2 regions of the Aeribacillus sp. FSL K6-1305 genome follow, and region 1 is predicted to be linked to the other one. Evidence: a T-box and tRNA genes for the amino acid it is inferred to sense, from the RefSeq annotation. Region 1 holds a T-box; the other holds one or more tRNA genes.
What was found. A T-box is a leader RNA that pairs with one kind of tRNA and senses whether it is charged. The one in region 1 lies ahead of glyQ (glycine--tRNA ligase subunit alpha), so its partner is inferred to be a tRNA-Gly.
Positions count from the first base shown of each region.

Region 2: it has a tRNA-Gly gene. The T-box ahead of glyQ (glycine--tRNA ligase subunit alpha) is inferred to sense a tRNA for this amino acid. The anticodon was not compared.

Region 1 covers NZ_JBBOQV010000001.1:1,458,025-1,467,650, forward strand. Annotated here, with positions in the region: gene NST97_RS07020 (helix-turn-helix transcriptional regulator) at 1-297, opposite strand, end outside; gene glyS (glycine--tRNA ligase subunit beta) at 1,065-3,128, opposite strand; gene glyQ (glycine--tRNA ligase subunit alpha) at 3,121-4,011, opposite strand; T-box leader at 4,081-4,254, opposite strand; gene recO (DNA repair protein RecO) at 4,371-5,123, opposite strand; gene NST97_RS07040 (YqzL family protein) at 5,154-5,294, opposite strand; gene era (GTPase Era) at 5,407-6,312, opposite strand; gene NST97_RS07050 (cytidine deaminase) at 6,305-6,703, opposite strand; gene NST97_RS07055 (diacylglycerol kinase family protein) at 6,802-7,161, opposite strand; gene ybeY (rRNA maturation RNase YbeY) at 7,164-7,640, opposite strand; gene NST97_RS07065 (HD family phosphohydrolase) at 7,637-9,626, opposite strand, start outside.
Region 2 covers NZ_JBBOQV010000001.1:1,857,120-1,866,745, forward strand. Annotated here, with positions in the region: gene NST97_RS08950 (glycerol dehydrogenase) at 182-1,294, shown strand; gene trmL (tRNA (uridine(34)/cytosine(34)/5-carboxymethylaminomethyluridine(34)-2'-O)-methyltransferase TrmL) at 1,495-1,968, opposite strand; gene NST97_RS08960 (amidase domain-containing protein) at 2,001-2,921, opposite strand; gene queG (tRNA epoxyqueuosine(34) reductase QueG) at 2,962-4,095, opposite strand; gene NST97_RS08970 (B3/B4 domain-containing protein) at 4,178-4,843, shown strand; tRNA gene NST97_RS08975 (tRNA-Gly) at 4,963-5,036, opposite strand; gene trpB (tryptophan synthase subunit beta) at 6,466-7,629, opposite strand; gene NST97_RS08985 (VOC family protein) at 7,780-8,106, opposite strand; gene NST97_RS08990 (hypothetical protein) at 8,470-8,778, shown strand; gene NST97_RS08995 (class I SAM-dependent methyltransferase) at 8,855-9,616, shown strand.

The sequences.
Region 1 (9,626 bases):
TGCATCATAAACAGAAACATTATCGTTGACAACGACTGGGATCGACTGAAAATCTTTTACTTGGAGCTTTTTTAATTTCTCTGCAAGCAAATTGGCGCCTGATTTCCCTGTATAAAAATAGCCGACTCGCGGCCTTGCGTCAAGGTATCCAGCCATTGTTAAAATTGCTAAATCAGGTCTTAGCGTAGCTCTTGTCAAGTTTAAACGATCTGCAATATGCTCACCCGTAATTGGCCCATGCTCCTTAACGATTTGCAATATTTGTTCTTGCCGTTTATTAAGCTCTATTGTCCTCACCACCTTGAAAAAGAGGCTGCATTATAAAAATATTATATATGATTTCAATATTTTGAAAAGGTTTTCTATTGCTCATTACGGCGAATCGAGTAGGAGGGAGCGATTAACTCCCGTCCTCTCACACCACCGTACGTACGGTTCCGTATACGGCGGTTCAATTAAGATAATTGACGCAAGTTTTCATAACTTCCGTGAATAGCTGTTCTCTTTATGCCAGTGGTCACTCCACCCTCCAAGAGATCTCCCACGGGATTCACCGCTTCCTCCCTCAAGTGAGGTACTACGTTTTCTGTGTTCATCATGACTCACTGAATGCCAAGGGCTATTCTCTCTTAATTGTTCGGTCCTTCTTAGTTGTTCTAGACCAACTAATACTATGACCTCTGCTGACTTCTGACGGTTCAGCTATCTATCACTAGATAGGTTACCAAGGTTACTTGGCGTGCCAGCCAGACCTCCCCGGGTAAGAGTGTAATCTTTCCTTCCATCCATCTGCTTCATTTACTCTGTATCACCTTCGGCAGAAAGGGCTTTGTTTTGTCTTGCAAACTCACCCAGTGATACCTAGCCTCATATGAAGTTCGTGTTCCGAGAGACCTTAAAGTTTGCCGCTCGCTTCCTTCAGATTCCGCGTCACCACGGACACCCTTGCGTTAAGCTAACTGCTACTTCTGCCTTCGCAGCTCGGGACTTTCACCCTATAGATTACACCCATGCCGGGCGCACAAGGAAAGACGATTATCCTCGGGATAATCGTCTATTTGCATTTATTTTACGATAATTTCATTCACTTTGGCAAAAGATGTGATTATCTTTGTTAATTGTACCATTTGGGACAGCCTGTTTTGTTTAACCGATTCATCCTCTGCCATTACCATAATATTATCAAAATAACGATCAATCACCGGCTTTAAAGCTTTCATTTCCAAAAATGCTTCTTTAAAATTACCCTCTTTTTGCAATTTTACAAAATTTTCTTCAAGCCGTAAATACGCTTGATACAATGTTTTTTCTTCTTCCTTCTCGAACAGCTCTTCTTTAATATTACCCTCTTGGCCCTTAGACGAGATGTTGACAACACGAGACAGCGATTCAATTACTTCTTTAAAGTCACCCTTTTGGCTTTCTTCTGACAGAACGGCAGCCCGCTCAAAATATGCATTAACTTCATGGTAATTGGATTGTAATACCGATTCAATTATATCATGGCGGACATTTTCTTCATGAAGCGCAAATTTGACTCTCATTTGGAAGAACGACAGCAATTCTTTTCTCAAATTGTCTTTATTTTCTAAACCATATACATTTATAGCAAGGTCGAACAATTCCTCCAATTCAAGCCGCCATTGTTTTGCTCGAAGAATTTGAACAATGCCGCTTGCTTGTCTTCTTAATGCATACGGATCTTGTGAGCCAGTTGGAATCAAACCGATCGAAAAAAATCCTGCAATTGTATCCAGCTTGTCCGCAAGCCCTACAATGGCTCCGCTCAACGTTTCAGGCGTCTTGTCGGAAGCATGCCGCGGCATATAATGCTCATTTATTCCTTTTGCAACCTCTTCCTGTTCACCCTTTAAAAGAGCGTATTTTTCTCCCATAATTCCTTGAAGCTCAGGAAATTCATAAACCATTTGCGTAACAATGTCAAATTTGCAAATGGAAGCAGTCCGTTTAATATAAGCTTTCTCCTCATTGGAGCATTCAAGCTTTTCGCTAAGCTTTTCTGATAATTTTACAATTCGGCGAACCTTGTCACCGATGGAGCCCAGTTCTTCATGAAAAACAATTTTTTCAAGCTTCTCCAGTGCGGTATCGATGGCAAGCTTTTTGTCTTCTTCGTAAAAGAAATTTGCATCGGAAAGTCTTGCCCGAAGGACCTTTTCATTCCCCTTGGCAATCGTTTCAATGTTTTGATCATTCCCGTTTTTTACGGTAACAAAAAACGGAAGCAGCTTTCCATCTTTATTTTTGACAGGAAAATATCGCTGATGCTCCTTCATCGTCGTCACTAACACTTCTTCAGGCAATGTTAAAAACCGGTCTTCGAATGAACCGTACAGGGCGGTCGGATATTCCACCAAGTTTGTAACTTCCTCGAGCAAATCTTCATCAACAGGGATGATCCAGTTTTCCTTTCTTTCCAGTTCCTCCAGCTGTTGAATGATCATTTGTTTTCGTTTTTCATAATCGGCGACAACAAACTGGTTCAACAAAGTATTTTCATAATCGCGTGGAGTGGAAATTTCCGCTTTCGTTCCTAAAAAGCGATGGCCATACGTAACATTTCCTGTCGGAACATCGGTAATGGAAAACGGAATGATGTCTTGTCCAAATAAGACAACTAACCATTGGATCGGACGGATATAGCGAAGATTCCAATTTCCCCAACGCATATTTTTCGGAAAATGGATGGTTTGAATAATCTCTTCTAACCCTGGGAGCAGTTCTTTCGTTTCTTTCCCTTTTTGAAATGTTTGAACAAAAGCGTACTCAACACCGTTTACTTCTTTAAAGGATATGTCGTTTGTGGAAGCTCCTTGGCTCCGTGCAAAGCCTAACGCTGCTTTTGTCCAATTTCCATTCTCATCAACCGCAATCTTTTTTGCCGGTCCTTTTGCTTCGCCAAGCAAATCTTCCTGTTTTTCATTTACATCCTCTACAAGGACGGCAAGACGTCTAGGAGTTGAATATTTTTTTATTTTGGCGTAAGAAATGCGATGTTCATCCAGCCAAGCTCCTACTTTGTCAGCCAGCTGATCAATCGAAGACAGGATGACGCCGGCAGGCATTTCTTCAAGCCCGATTTCGATAAGTAAATCCCGTTTATTCATGATTTTCGGCCCCCTTGTTTTTCAGCATTGGAAAACCGAGTTTTTCCCGTTCTTCATAAAACGTTTTGGCAACTTTTCTTGCCAGCTTTCTCACTCTGCCAATATATCCGGTTCGTTCTGTAACAGAAATAGCTCCTTTTGCGTCAAGCAAATTAAATGTGTGCGAGCATTTTAAAACGTAGTCGTACGCTGGATGAACGAGACCTAATTCCATCTGTCTGTGCGCTTCTTTTTCATACGTATTAAACAGTTCAAATAGCATGTTTGTATCGGATGTTTCGAACGTATACTTGGAATGCTCATATTCAGGCTGATAAAAAATGTCCCGGTATGTAAATCCGTTTGTCCATTCAAGGTCAAATACATTTTCTTTTTCTTGAATATAAGACGCCAAACGCTCTATTCCATAAGTAATTTCAACAGAAATCGGTTTGCATTCCAGTCCTCCGACCTGCTGAAAATACGTGAATTGAGTAATTTCCATTCCGTCAAGCCAAACTTCCCAGCCAAGCCCTGCGCAGCCGAGAGAAGGATTTTCCCAGTTATCTTCCACAAAGCGGATGTCATGTTCAAGCGGATCAATTCCAAGAGCCTTTAATGAATCTAAATAAATTTCTTGTATGTTTTTCGGAGACGGCTTCATAATGACTTGGAATTGATGGTGTTGATAAAGGCGGTTCGGATTTTCCCCATACCTTCCGTCAGCAGGTCTTCTTGACGGCTCCACGTAAGCAACATTCCACGGTTCTGGCCCGATGGAGCGAAGAAATGTGTATGGGCTCATGGTTCCGGCACCTTTTTCTACATCATATGCCTGCATCAAAATACATCCATGATCGGCCCAATGCTTTTGCAGCGTCAAAATCATTTCTTGAATGTTCATTCATCATGCACCTCCACAATTAAGTTATGTTCGAACAAAATAAAAACCGTCCCTAATGCAACAAAGTTGCATAGGGACGGGATGACCCGCGGTTCCACCCTATTTGCTGAAAAACGTTTCAGCCTCTCGTAAACCGTTATTGCTCTGGAACGCCGTTCCCTGCATCCTCATACCTTAGCTCGCACCATCCTAAGGTCGCTTTCTATGAAGATTGCAGGTACTCTTTTCCTTCATCGCATTTTATTATTCAATTTGACACGTATCATTTCCGCTCATTACATGACATTAAATCGCTTTTTCTAACAGCATGAGGGGGGATAAATCCTTCATTTGAAAGGTTTCACATCCATGTATATGGTTTACAACATTTCTTTTAAACTGTCAAGTTGATTTAAAAATTTTTTCGATTTCAGCGATAAACCTGCATATTCCTGATAATATTGATCAAGAACAAATCTCAGTTCTTTTTTTGTCTCAGGGGAGACGGATATTTGACCAATGCGGTTTAAGTCAATAGAATAAAACAGCCGCAACAGCTTCACTGTCTTCTGAGAAATATTGAGCCTGTAAGGATCTTTTTCAAAACAGCGGCTGCAAATCAATCCGTTTTCTTTTAATGAAAAATGAAACGGTCCGTTTGTTTCGCCGCTTACTGCACATTTGTTTAATTCGGGATATAAACCGAGAACGTTGAGCATCTTTATTTCAAATATATTGGTCAAAATTTCCGCATCCTTTTCTTCATTCAGCAGATGAAGTGTTTGAAATAAGAGCTCAAACAAAAAAGGGTTTCTGTCTTTTTCATCTGTTCCTTTATCAAGGAGCTCTACAATATATGAAGCATATGCAGTCAAAAAAATATTTTCCTTAATCTCTCTAAAAGCGGAAATGATTTCTCCTTGGCTTAAATTACCCAATCCAGAAGATTGATGATACAAAAAATTTCCATACGTAAAAAGTTGGGTAACAGCTGCGAGGCGGCTGTTCGGTTTATTTGCGCCCCGTGCCATTACACCAACTTTCCCCAACTCCCTTGTATATATTGTAACAACTTTATTGGTCTCACCATATTCCGTTGTACGAATGACAATTCCTTCCGTCTTTACAAGCATTTCTCCACCATCCTATTGGATACAGCACTACTAAACAGGGAGATCAACCTCAGTCCGCTCTTCTTCCTTCATTTGACAATCTTTCGTCCGCTCCTTTTCAAGCTCTTTAAAAAGGAGATATGTGTCAATATTACCTGTAAACGTGAATACTTTCCAGGTAAAATCTAACATATTGTCCCCACCTTTCTGTCGTTGTTCCTAAGCTATATCCAATTCATTGTTATCATAGCCTTTTTGAATCATTTTCATGTTTTGAAAATATTTCTAACTTCCTTTAAGTCAATTAATATTCGTCTTCCCTAAATCCAAAATCTCGCAATTGCGACAGGCGATTTCTCCAATCTTTTTGCACTTTGACCCACAGCTCTAAAAAGACTTTTGACCCGAGCAAGTTTTCAATGTCAACCCTTGCCCTTTTCCCAATTTCTTTCAACATTCTTCCTTGCTTCCCAATGATAATACCTTTTTGAGAGTTGCGTTCCACAACAATTGTTGCAGCTATATATACTGCATGGTTTTCTCTTTTTTCAATTGAATCAACAACAACTGCAACAGAATGTGGGATCTCTTCTCTTGTCAAATGCAATACTTTTTCGCGAACTAGTTCAGAAATGATAAAACGTTCCGGGTGATCTGTCACCTGATCACTAGGATAATATTGCGGACCTTCCGGCAAATACGCTTCAATTTGCCCTAGCAACGTTTCAATGTTGTTTCCTTGCAGGGCAGAAATTGGAACAATTTCCTGAAACTCGAACTTTTCCCTGTATTGGTCAATAAGCGGCAATAAATCATCAGGATGAACCCGATCGATTTTATTGACAACTAAAAATACAGGAGTATCGGTTTCCTTCAATCGTTCCATGATATATTCATCACCGCGGCCTAATCCTTCTTCAGCATTAATCATAAACAGAATTAGATCCACTTCTTTGAGCGTATTTTGAGCGACTTTCATCATAAAATCGCCCAATTTATGCTTTGGTTTATGAATACCGGGAGTGTCGATAAAAATAATTTGTGAGTTTTCCGTCGTATAAACCCCTTGTATTTTGTTTCTCGTTGTTTGAGGTTTATCGCTCATAATCGCAATTTTTTGACCGATTACACGGTTAATAAAAGTCGATTTGCCGACATTCGGACGGCCGATGATTGATACAAATCCTGATTTAAATTTTGTCTTATTCATGTAAATCCTCCGATGTAAATGCTTCTGGTAATAGTTGTTCAACTGTTAGCTCGTTATAGTCTCCGTTAAGATTCGCCAAAATCACCTTCATATTTTTAGGACAGAGCTCTGCTATGACTTGCCTGCAAGCGCCGCATGGCGATACAGGGCGCTTTGTATCCGCAACTATGGCAATAGCTGCGAATTCATTTTCACCTTCTGAAACCGCTTTATATATAGCAGTGCGCTCGGCACAATTGCACATGGAATAAGCTGCGTTTTCAATATTGCATCCTTTGTATACTTTTCCATCCTTTGTCAGAAGTGCTGCACCTACTTTAAATCGAGAGTAAGGTGCATAAGCAAATTCTCTTGCTCTTTTTGCTTCTTCAATCAGTTGATGGGAGTCCATAGCTTCCTTCCTTTCGTTTACGTTGCAGCTTATACTCATTATTTTACATCATTTTTCATTTAATTTCACGTTTATTTTTTCAGAAAATTCTACATTTTTCACGAAAAAACTTCAATTATTTTTGGGGAAAAAATGATGAATCCGATAACAACCGAAACGGCTGCATAAACCAATACTGCTCCTGCAGCTGCATCTTTTGCAGTTTTAAGCAGAGGATGAAATTCTTTCGACACAGCATCAGCGATTCGTTCAATGGCAGTATTGACCAGCTCTAAAGCTAACATTCCGCCAATTAATAGGAGAATGACAATCCATTCAATTAAGCTAATGTTGAAAAATAATCCGGCTGCGATCACGATGATCGCAGCTGTCACATGAATTCTAAAGTTCCGCTCGGATTGGAAGGCTGCAGCTATTCCTTGTACGGCAAAATAAAAGCTTTTCAACAAAGTCTTCATGTTTATCCTGTTCTTTTCAATCCAAATTTCTCTAAAATTTCCTTTTGCCTTGAAAACATTTTTTCTTCTTCTTCTTTTGTCATATGATCATAACCTAATAAATGCAAAAAGCCGTGAACAGATAAAAATCCGAGCTCTCTCATAAATGAGTGGCCGTATTCTTCTGCTTGCTCTTTCGCTTTTTCTATTGAGATAATGATATCCCCTAAATGAGGGGGGAGATCAGCACCTTGGATCTCCACTTCATCTTCTCCTGTTTCTTCAAGCGCAAATGAAATCACATCTGTCGGCTGATCTTTTCCCCGGTAATCCCGATTGATCTCTTGAATGTCTTTATTAGTAACAAAGGTTATAGATACTTCCGAATCTTTGGGAACACGTTCTTCTAAAGCAGCAAATTGCAGCAAATTTTCGATCGTTTCTATTTCCTCAGAAGAGAGTGTTTCCGTCTGGTCGAAAATGTCAATGGATAATGTCATGTTTTCTTCACCTTCTTTTCATGAAATTCCGGATATTCAATTCTTGAATGAAAAATCCCCTTCAATGTTTCACACAATATTTTTGCCACCGTTTCAAGCTCTTTAAACGTTATATCACATTCGTCGAATTGCCCGTCTTGAAGTTTATCTTTTATGATGGAACGAACAAGCTTTTCAATTTTTTCGGGCATCGGATTTTTCATTGAACGAACAGCTGCTTCTACACTGTCAGCGATACAAATAACGGCAATCTCCCGCGTTTGCGGCTTCGGACCCGGATATCTAAACTCACTTTCCAAAATAGGCTGATCACTATTTTCTTGGGCTTTATGGTAGAAAAATTTTAAAAGCGATGTTCCATGATGCTGCAGAGCAATATCGATAAATTCTTTCGGCATTTTATGCTTCCTTAACATTTCTGCTCCCTCTTCAGCATGAGCAATAATAATGTTTTTGCTTAGCTGAGGAGACAATTTATCATGCGGATTTTCCATGTTCATTTGGTTTTCAATAAAATAGCGCGGCCGTTTCGTCTTGCCGATATCGTGATAGTAGCTTCCAACTCTTGCCAACAATCCATTCGCACCGATCGCTTCGCAAGCAGCCTCGGCTAGATTGGCCACCATTACACTGTGATGATAAGTACCAGGCGCCTCCGTTAATATTTTCCTTAATAAAGGATGATTCGGATTCGACAGTTCAATCAGCTTCATCGTCGATAAAATGCCAAAACCTGATTCAAAAAAAGGCATTAAACCGATTGTCAAGACGGAAGAGATAACACCTGATACAATCGCCATAAGAAAATAAGAACCGATCTCTAGATTCGAATAAATTCCATTTTGAATGAATAAAATAGCGGTGATCACAACAATATTAACAGCCGAAACGAAAAGACCAGCTTGTAAAATTTTCGAACGGACGTTATGTTCCCCTAGAAACAGAATGGCTGCGATGCACCCGCATAAGTAGTAAAGACCAATTGTAAAATTAAATGTGCCAGTGACTCCATCATTAAAAATCAAGCTTCCGCAAAAAGCATATATAATGCTTGTCACGAACGCAAGGCGGTCATTAATCAAAAGCTTTGTCAACATAACTCCCATCAGCACCGGGACAATAAAGCCGATATGAGAATAGTCCATTTTTTGAAATAAGCTGATAATCTTCATGACCGTTAACGTTATCGCTAGGATGATGGTAAAGAGAAGCAATGACTGGTTTTTACTCGTAAAGAACGAGTTCTTTTCTTTTTCAAAAAAATATGCAAGATAGATCATCACTAATAAGACTAAAATGAAAAGACCAATGATCGGCTGAAATGTGTACTTATTATCTAAAAGGCCCAACAATTCCAGCTTTCTATATACTTCCCTGTCAATTAATTGGCCCTCTTCGACTATAATTTGACCTTGCTTAATTTGAACCTCCTGCACTTTTTCTTTTGCTTCTTCCCGCTTTTCATCTGTTGATTTTGGGTCAAATACATAATTGGAAATAATTGCGCTGCGTCCAATCTCATCAGCTGCTGAGCGTATCTTATCCGGCAAATTCACGTTTTGAAGCCGTTCTTTCACTTTGTTTCTCGCTTCTTCTAATTTTTCAGCCGGAATCGGCTCGCTCATCGTTTCATTGACAGCCGTAACAACCGCATCTTTCGCCAGCGTAAGCTGTCCTTCATTTGCACTTAACAACGATGTATATACGCTTTCAGGATATTTATCATACATATCTCCTAAACTGCTTTTAAGCCTGTCAAGCTTCTCTTTGCTGCTCATTTCGGCATTAGATGAAGCCTCCATGATGGCATCAAATAAAGATTCGACCAAATCCACACTGTTGTCCGCATATTCTTTTTTTAGCACATATTGATCTTCCACGCTTTCAGCAGCTTCTTCTCTTCTCTTTTCCGTCATTTCCTTATCGACAACGGTAACAGGTGCGTAAATCGTTTGGTCGGATACTGAAAATAATTTGGCATCAAAC
Region 2 (9,626 bases), 400 kb from region 1:
TATTTTCACTGCAGGATACAACGATAAACCTGGTGTCAACAAAAAATAATTTTGTGCATATTGATGATTTGTTCACAAGTAGTCCTCCCGATAATTTTGTGAAGCGATAAAGCAGGTAGGGAATTGCGGCTTGTTTTAGTTCCATGAAAATAACTCCAAAAACATAAAAGGGGTGCTAATTATGGCGGTAGAAAGAGTATTTATCAGCCCTGCAAAATATGTTCAAGGTAAAAATGTCATTACAAAAATCGCGAATTATCTTGAAGGAATTGGAAACAAGACAGTCGTGATAGCTGATGAAATAGTTTGGAAAATTGCTGGGCATACAATTGTAAACGAATTAAAAAAAGGAAATATTGCAGCCGAAGAAGTAGTTTTTAGCGGAGAAGCTTCGAGAAACGAGGTAGAAAGAATCGCGAATATTGCAAGAAAAGCAGAAGCTACTATTGTAATCGGCGTTGGTGGAGGAAAAACGTTAGATACCGCAAAAGCGGTAGCGGATGAATTAGATGCTTATATAGTGATTGTGCCGACAGCTGCTTCAACTGATGCTCCAACTAGTGCTCTTTCTGTTATATATTCTGATGACGGCGTATTTGAAAGCTACCGTTTTTATAAAAAGAATCCAGATCTTGTACTTGTCGATACGAAAATTATCGCTAATGCTCCGCCACGTTTACTTGCCTCTGGAATCGCTGATGCACTTGCAACTTGGGTGGAAGCACGCAGTGTTATAAAATCAGGAGGAAAAACGATGGCGGGCGGCATCCCTACAATTGCAGCTGAAGCAATTGCAGAAAAATGTGAACAAACTTTATTCAAGTACGGGAAGCTTGCCTATGAATCAGTAAAAGCAAAAGTCGTCACCCCTGCGTTAGAAGCGGTCGTCGAAGCAAACACGCTCCTTAGCGGACTAGGTTTTGAAAGCGGCGGTTTGGCAGCGGCTCATGCTATTCATAACGGATTTACCGCGTTAGAAGGCGAAATACATCATTTGACACACGGAGAGAAAGTGGCATTTGGTACTCTTGTCCAGCTCGCTCTCGAAGAACATTCACAACAAGAAATTGAACGCTATATTGAGCTTTATTTGAGCCTTGATTTGCCAGTCACGTTGGAGGACATTAAATTAAAAGATGCTTCACGCGAAGATATACTAAAAGTCGCTAAAGCAGCAACCGCAGAAGGGGAAACAATCCATAATGCATTCAATGTGACAGCTGATGATGTAGCAGATGCGATTTTTGCTGCTGATCAATATGCGAAAGCATATAAAGAAAAACACCGCAAATAACGTTTTGAATTGGCATTTCTTCATGGGATACCTTGTTGACTGCAAAAAAGGCCAGGCGCTTTGACAGCTCTGGCCTTTGTATTTGCTTTTTTAACCTTATGGTAGTCCGCTCCTTCTCATACTTCCTTTATATTTGAACAGAATAACCGCCAAAAATAATGTATATTTACAATCCGAAAGAAGCCCAAAACTAAAAGTGTTTAAGATAATCCATGAAAGCTTTGCTGTCTTAGCGCCTCATACACTAAAATAGCGGCAGTGTTCGACAAATTTAATGCCCGAACGTTTTCCGTCATTGGAATGCGCAAACACCGATCTTCATTTTCTGCAAGCAATTCTTTTGGAAGTCCTGTTGTTTCACGTCCAAAAATGAAGAAAATCTCTTTGGAAGGATCACTAAAATCATAGCTCGTATAATATCGTTTTCCAAATTTAGTTATATAGTAGAAATCCCCGTTCTGGTTTTGCTGAAAAAAATGGTCAAGAGAATCATAATAATGAATGTTTACAAATTCCCAATAATCAAGCCCTGCGCGTCGAAGCATTTTATCATCCGTTGAAAAACCTAAAGGACGAATTAAATGAAGGGCTGTATTAGTCGCCGCACAAGTTCTAGCAATATTTCCAGTATTTGCAGGGATTTCTGGTTGATATAAAACAACGTGTAATGCCACAATGATTCACCTCGAAAACTATTATAACATTTTTAAGAATCCTCATTATCATCAATGATATGAAAAAATTTATATTGAATGTTTTCTGTATAGGCAGTTGAGTCTTCGTACGACCAATATCTCATTCGGCTGTTGGATGTTTGGGCATTGACAAGCGGCATATCGCTTTTATCTTTTGCAACAACAAATGTTGAATGGTCAAATCTGCCGTCGCCTTGAAAATCATAACAAATCACATCCCCGGGCTTAAGCAGCTCAGGAGACGAAACTTCTTTCGCTCTAAGTCCTGTTTTCGATGTGGACAAATACAGCATCAGCGCATGAGCTACAGACCAGCTGTAGCTCCAATTATTATTCGCAAGCCACCATCCTGATGACCGGTTCGGGTAGCCTCTCATCGGCGCATCACCGGCACGTAAACATTGGGAAACATAATTTGTACAATTTACGTCAAAATAAGGATAATTCGGATTTCTGCTGTTCCACCACCGTTCCGCATATTGGACGCTTTTCAACCGATCATATTGAAAAGAAACCCGTTCATCTTTTTCTTGCCATTTTTCGTTTGTCCAATCATCCTCTTCATCTTTATGAAAACAGTCTTTTAGTTTAACTTCATCAGATATTAAATGACCTTTATTGGAAAACTTCGCTACCCGCTCTTCCCCAATTTCTTCTATATATAAAAAATCACCTTGCTTATAAAGAAGCCTGTAATCACATAAATAATCTAAAACGGTTGCCTCATCTTCGATCTGTTTCGGCCATTTTATGAGACAAGTCGCTTTCACTATTTCCGCTTTTCGTTTTGCTGCCAGCTCTTTTTTCTTTTCACACCATTCAAGCTCTGAAGATTGCTGCCGATTGTGATTGACAGATTTGTTCACTAAAAATTGCAGCTTTTCATTTATTTTTCGATAAACAGCCTGTACGTCCACATTTGTCACCACCATTTTCGTTTCTTCTATATACGTATGATGGTGACAATTAAAATCATGCTTTCAACATTTCAATTCCTTTGACAATTTCATTCTTTACTTCTTCATCTTGTTCTTTTTCCAGAGCTTTTTCTAATTCAAAAAGCACTGATTGATCTCCTATCCTTCCAATCGCCCATGCGGCGGTTCCCCGAATAATCGGTCTTGAATCTTCGTGCATCAGTTTAATTAAATCAGGCAAAGCCGTTCTATCTTTATAATGGGCTAAAGCGATGATCGCATTTCGCTGAATCGGCTTTTTTCCTCTCCATGAACCAGCTATATGGCCGAATTTTTCTTTAAACTCGCGGTTTGAAATATGAAGAAGCGGCTTTAATTTTGGTTTTGCAATTTCAGGATCCGGTTCCATTTCAGAATGGATATGGAAATCCTTTCCTTTATTTTCCGGACAAACAAGCTGACAAGTGTCACAGCCGTAAAGCCTGTTTCCGATTTTCCCACGGTATTCATCAGGCAGAAACCCTTTTGTTTGCGTTAAAAAAGCAATACATTTCTTTGAATTGAGCTGCCCGCCTTGCACGAGCGCACCAGTCGGACATGAATCGACACATATGTTGCAGGATCCGCATCGGTCTTCAATCGGGGTGTCGGAAGGAAAAGGAATATTTGTAATCATTTCGCCTAAATATACATAAGAGCCGAATTCCGGTGTAATAATCATGCAGTTTTTTCCGCTCCATCCGATACCGGCTCGCTCTGCTACGGCCCGATCCGACAGCTCCCCCGTATCGACCATCGATTTAACCTGTGCTCCGTCCACTTTTTCTAAAATAAAGCTTTCCAGCTTTTTTAACCGATCTTTTAGAATCACGTGATAGTCTGTCCCCCATGAAGCCCTGCAAAATAAACCGCGCCGCTCTTTTTTTGTACTTCTGGGAGCATTTTTCATTTTTGAAGGATATGCCAACGCTATAGAGATAATCGATTTTGCTTTTGGAAGGAGCAGCTCAGGATTTGTCCGCTTTTCGATATCAGGCTCCTCGAATCCTGACTGATATCCTAACTGCTGCTGTACAATTAGCCGCTCCTTCAATGTTTCAAAAACATCAGCACTCGCAAAACCGATTTTATCGATTCCAATTTGCTTGCTGTATTCAATAATTTCTTGTTTGAGAACTGTGAAATCCACACCGCTCCACCCCCTTTGTTTTTATTTCAAAAAATATATAAACTATGTTAAGATAAAATGGCTGAAAATAGGAGGGAAATCAATGGAATTTTTTATTGCTGAAGAGGTCAAACAACGAATTCCTCACTTTAAAATAGGCTTAATTGAGTATGATCATATTCAAGTATCCGAATCCCCCCAAATGTTAAAAGGGAGACTTCGTTTCTTTCAAGAATCTATTTTTTTCGATCTAGAAAATAAAAATGCAGTTGAATTAGACGGCATTCGAGAATGGCGGGAAGTCTTTAAGCGTGTTGGCACTGATCCTAATCGATACCGCCCATCCAATGAGGCTCTTTTTCGCCGCGTTCAAAAACAGCAATACTTACAGTCTATCCATTCAGCAGTTGACTTAAATAATTTTTTCTCTTTGAAATATGAAATTCCGTTAGGCATCTACGACCGAAACAAAATAAAAGGACCTATTACGTTAAAAATCGGTAAAAATGGCGATTCATATGATGCCATCAACGGCCGCCAAGTGAATTTGGAAAATAAACTAGTAACCTGTGATGCAAACGGACCTTTCGGAAGCCCCTATGTTGATTCTAAGCGAACAGCAGTACAGCTTTCGACAACAAGCGCTTTACATATCGTTTATTTAAAGCCATCGATGCGGACAGAAGAAGCAAAAAAATTACTTGGAGCGATGGCAAACATGTTTGTTCAAATTCACGGTGGAGATGCTCGCCAACAAATTTTCGCTTAAGCCTCTCCCTTTTCTTTCTTTTAATGGCATGGCAGCCATATACAAAATTTCTATAATGAAAAAACGCAATGCTTCGTTTGCTTATAAAAACGAAACACTGCGTTGATGAATGATATGTATGGAGCGGGTGATGGGAATCGAACCCACGACATCAGCTTGGAAGGCTGAGGTTTTACCACTAAACTACACCCGCATACATTATTTCTTTTCTATCAAGACGAAAAACACGCACTTGCCATGCCTCTTCCTCTTCCAGCTTATTCGAGGAAGGAGATGCGTCGAGGCAACTCGATGCTTATTCATCGAAGCATCGCTCGTGGTAGCCGTAATGCAATGACGGGTTTTATTATAGCAAAGCGAAAATGACGGTGCAACGGAAAAATGTAAAAAAAACGACATTTTTTTATGTTTTTGTCGAAATTGTGAACAAAATAGATACCAAGCTGTCCATTTAACACCCTATACCACTGAAAAAAGCATTAAATCAACAAGTTTTTCTTATTTCGTTCATATATTTACAAAGCTGGTGGTAAATGTCCGGCGTTTAAATGTAAACTCCGAAATCATGGCAAGCTTAGATAACAGTTAGATTGAACCCCTCAGTCATTCCTTCGCAAACTAAATTTATCAACCAACATAAAATACTAAGAGCTGAGAAAATTCCTATAAAATCAGAGTAAAGTTAAGACCAAATGATAACTATACCTCAAAAACTACACCATTTTGATTCATTGAAAAAATGTGATGAGCGCACTTATCCCATATCTTTTAACTTTCTATAGCACTTTCGTGACTACAGCTCCCATACCTTGCCCATTTCAGAGCTGTCAAGAATTTTTTCAAAGATAAATATACACTTATCCGGTGGATCAAAAATCTGCCTTTTTTATATTACTATAAACAACTTGCTCTTCTAAAAATTCAGCTGATGAATCGTTAAAAGAATCGAGTAGGAGGGAGCGATTAACTCCCGTCCTCTCACACCACCGTACGTACGGTTCCGTATACGGCGGTTCAATTAAGATAATTGACGCAAGTCTTTATAACTTCCGTGAATAGCTGTTCTCTTTATGCCAGTGGTCACTCCACCCTCCAAGAGATCTCCCACGGGATTCACCGCTTCCTCCCTCAAGTGAGGTACTACGTTTTCTGTGTTCATCATGACTCACTGAATGCCAAGGGCTATTCTCTCTTAATTGTTCGGTCCTTCTTAGTTGTTCTAGACCAACTAATACTATGACCTCTGCTGACTTCTGACGGTTCAGCTACTTATCACTAAGTAGGTTATGAAGCGTACTTCACATATCCGCCAGACCTCCCCGGGTAAGAGTGTAATCTTTCCTTCCATCCATCTGCTTCATTTACTCTGTATCACCTTCGGCAGAAAGGGCTTTGTTTTGTCTTGCAAACTCACCCAGTGATACCTAGCCTCATATGAAGTTCGTGTTCCTCAGACCGGAAGTTTGCCGCTCGCTTCCTTCAGATTCCGCGTCACCACGGACACCCTTGCGTTAAGCTAACTGCTACTTCTGCCTTCGCAGCTCGGGACTTTCACCCTATAGATTACACCCATGCCGGGCGCACAAGTAAAAAATCGACGTTCAAAAACGCCGATTTTCACCTTATTTTTTCAACATTTCAAACACTTGCTCGACATCCTTATCTCCTCTGCCAGAGAGATTAACGATCACAATATCCTCCTTGCTTAGCTGCGGGGCAAGTTTCATCGCATATGCTACAGCATGTGAACTTTCAAGGGCAGGGATGATTCCTTCCAACTTAGATAATTGCTGAAAAGCTTCCAAAGCCTCTTTTCCAGACACCGTAACATATTCTGCCCGTCCGGTTTCCTTCAAATAGCTGTGCTCTGGACCAATTCCAGGATAATCAAGCCCTGCTGCAATAGAGTAAGTCGGCATTGGATCATTATTTTCGTCAAGCAAAGTTAAGCATTTAAATCCGTGAATAACAGCTGGAACACCTTTCGTAAGCGTTGGTGCCTCTTCCGGCTCCACTCCTATTAATCTTACGTTTGGTTCGTCCAGATAATGCGCAAAAGCTCCGATTGCATTGCTTCCTCCTCCTGCACAAGCAATCACTGCTGTTGGAAGCTTCCCTTCTTTTTCAAGAATCTGCTTTTTCGACTCTTCACTAATAACCGATTGAAAATGCTTGACAATTGTTGGATACGGATGCGGGCCGACAGCAGATCCAAGCAAGTAAAACGTGTTTTGGTAATTTTCCACATAATCAGCTAAAGCTGCATCCACCGCATCCTTCAAACGTCCTTGTCCTTTTTCAACCGGTACTACCTTTGCACCAAGCAGCTCCATCCGAAACACATTTAATGCCTGCCGCTCTGTATCGAGCTTGCCCATATAGATGGTGCATTCCATTCCAAACATCGCACACGCGGTTGCTGTTGCAACACCGTGCTGTCCAGCACCCGTTTCTGCAATGATTCTAGTAGCCCCCATCCGTTTGGCAAGCAAGATCTGTCCAATTGCATTATTGATTTTATGTGCTCCGGTATGATTTAAATCTTCACGTTTTAAATAAACTTTCGCGCCCCCGAGCGCTTCTGTGAAATTTTTCGCATATGTCAGCGGATTTTCTCTACCAACATATTCTCTTAAATAATATGCCAATTCTTCATTAAACGTTGAATCGTTTTTAAATTTTTCGAAATTCTCTTCCAGTATGTCCAATGCTCTTTGCAAATCCTTTGGAACAAAGCTTCCTCCAAATTGGCCAAAATAACCCTTCTCAACTGTTTGCTGACTCATCTTACTCATCTCCTCTAAGCTTTTATTCAATTATAGCAAAACATGTTCAAATCAAACACTTATTTTTAGAATTTCTGCCGCTTATTATTTTGCATAGTTTAGCTCCCAAACTACACCGAATTTATCGATTACCACACCATATTTTGAATTCTAAAAAGTATCTTGCAATTCCATTTTGACCTGTCCGTCTTTCGCTAATGTTGTAAAAATTGAATTTATTTCATCTTCTGACTCCAAATCCAATGTCAGCCATATATTGTTCCCCTTCGTCACCGATGAGAAAACATCGGCAAAATAAAGTACACATGATTCGTTAATATGCAGCTCGGCATGAATATACTTTCCTTCGTGACCTTTAAACATTTCTTTTCCATCGGATGTCTCTACATTTTTAAGTTCTCCTCCAAATACTTGCTGATAATATTGCAACGCTTCCTTACAGTTATGCAAATAAATATGAGGGATTATTTTTTTCATCTTTGTTTACCCGCCTTTGCCAGATTGTAGGGATAAACATTCTTCTCGACCATTTTACCATAAGGGAATGACACCTTGTTTTTAAGAAGAGGAGTGCCTCCTGTTTCTGTTTAATGATTCAACATCGCATTTTCCTAGGGTCAAGCTACAATCTTTTTTGAAATAGAGCATTACTAGAAACAATTGAAATATTCTAAAATATAAAATGGAGTTAAAAAGCGCAGCGTGATGCAGGTTACCTGCTCCGAAATTGCTCTTCAAATTGGTAAACAAGAAACATCTTGTTATATTGTGTAATCTTTCTTAACGAGATACTTAGCAAAAAATTCAAATTATGTAAAAATCAATTTGGAGGACACACTCATGAAGAAGAATGACTACTTTCATTCGAAAAATTACACCGGGAATCATTTACATGTAGACAACTTTAAAGATGAATTTTCCCCTTTCATCGAAGGAATTGCCTGGGAAAGAACTGATGGCACAATGGATTTATTTTTTGATGATTTAAAAGAGGAAGAATTTCAACAATTATTTGTAAATAAAGAGCATTATTATGATAAATTTAAAGGTGGATTTATAGAAAATGTTCAAACAAATGAGGAAGCGTATGAAAAATTTCGTCAATGGGTGGATGAAGTACTGGAACCGTTTAGAAATGGCCAAAAATAAGCGAATGTTCCATTGAAATGCATTTTGCAAAATTCCCCCATATTTTTACTACAAATGAAAGAAGGGATCCTATCACATGAAAAAAGACAGTTGGGATGCAGCTTTGTATGATGCAAAACATTCATTTGTTTCCAAATTTGGAGAGCATTTGCTTGATCTGTTGGAGCCAAAAAAAGGTGAACGTATTCTTGACCTCGGCTGCGGTACGGGAGATTTAGCCTGGAAGCTTTACGAATTAGGAGTTGACGTCGTCGGAATTGATAAATCAGAAAATATGATTAATCAGGCTAAAGCAAAATACCCCGGTTTAAGCTTTGAGGTGAAGGATGTTCTAAATCTTGGATACCGCAACGAGTTTGATGCCGTTTTCTCCAATGCAGTTCTTCACTGGATCAAGCCGCCAAAACAGGCGTTAATCAATATATACCAGGCCTTAAAGGAGAACGGCCGTTTTGTAGCGGAATTCGGCGGCAAAGGCAATGTCAAAATAATTACCGATGCCATCCGAAATGAATTGAATAAATTGGGCATGGAGGAATTAGCAGACCAATTTCCTTGGTATTTCCCAAGCATTGGTGAATATTCATCGTTGATGGAAGAAGTGGGGTTCCGTGTCGTGTTCGCCCAGCATTTTGACCGTCCAACGCCATTACATGGGGAGAATGGGGTAAAAAATTGGATAGAAATGTTCGCTGGCAGCCTGTTTAACAGTTTGACAAACGAAACAAAAAATCTTATCTTCACAAACGTGGAAAACAACTTGAAAAACGTCATATATAAAAATGGCATCTGGTTTGCCGATTATAAGCGAATTCGCGTCATCGGGATTAAAGAATAACACGTAAAGA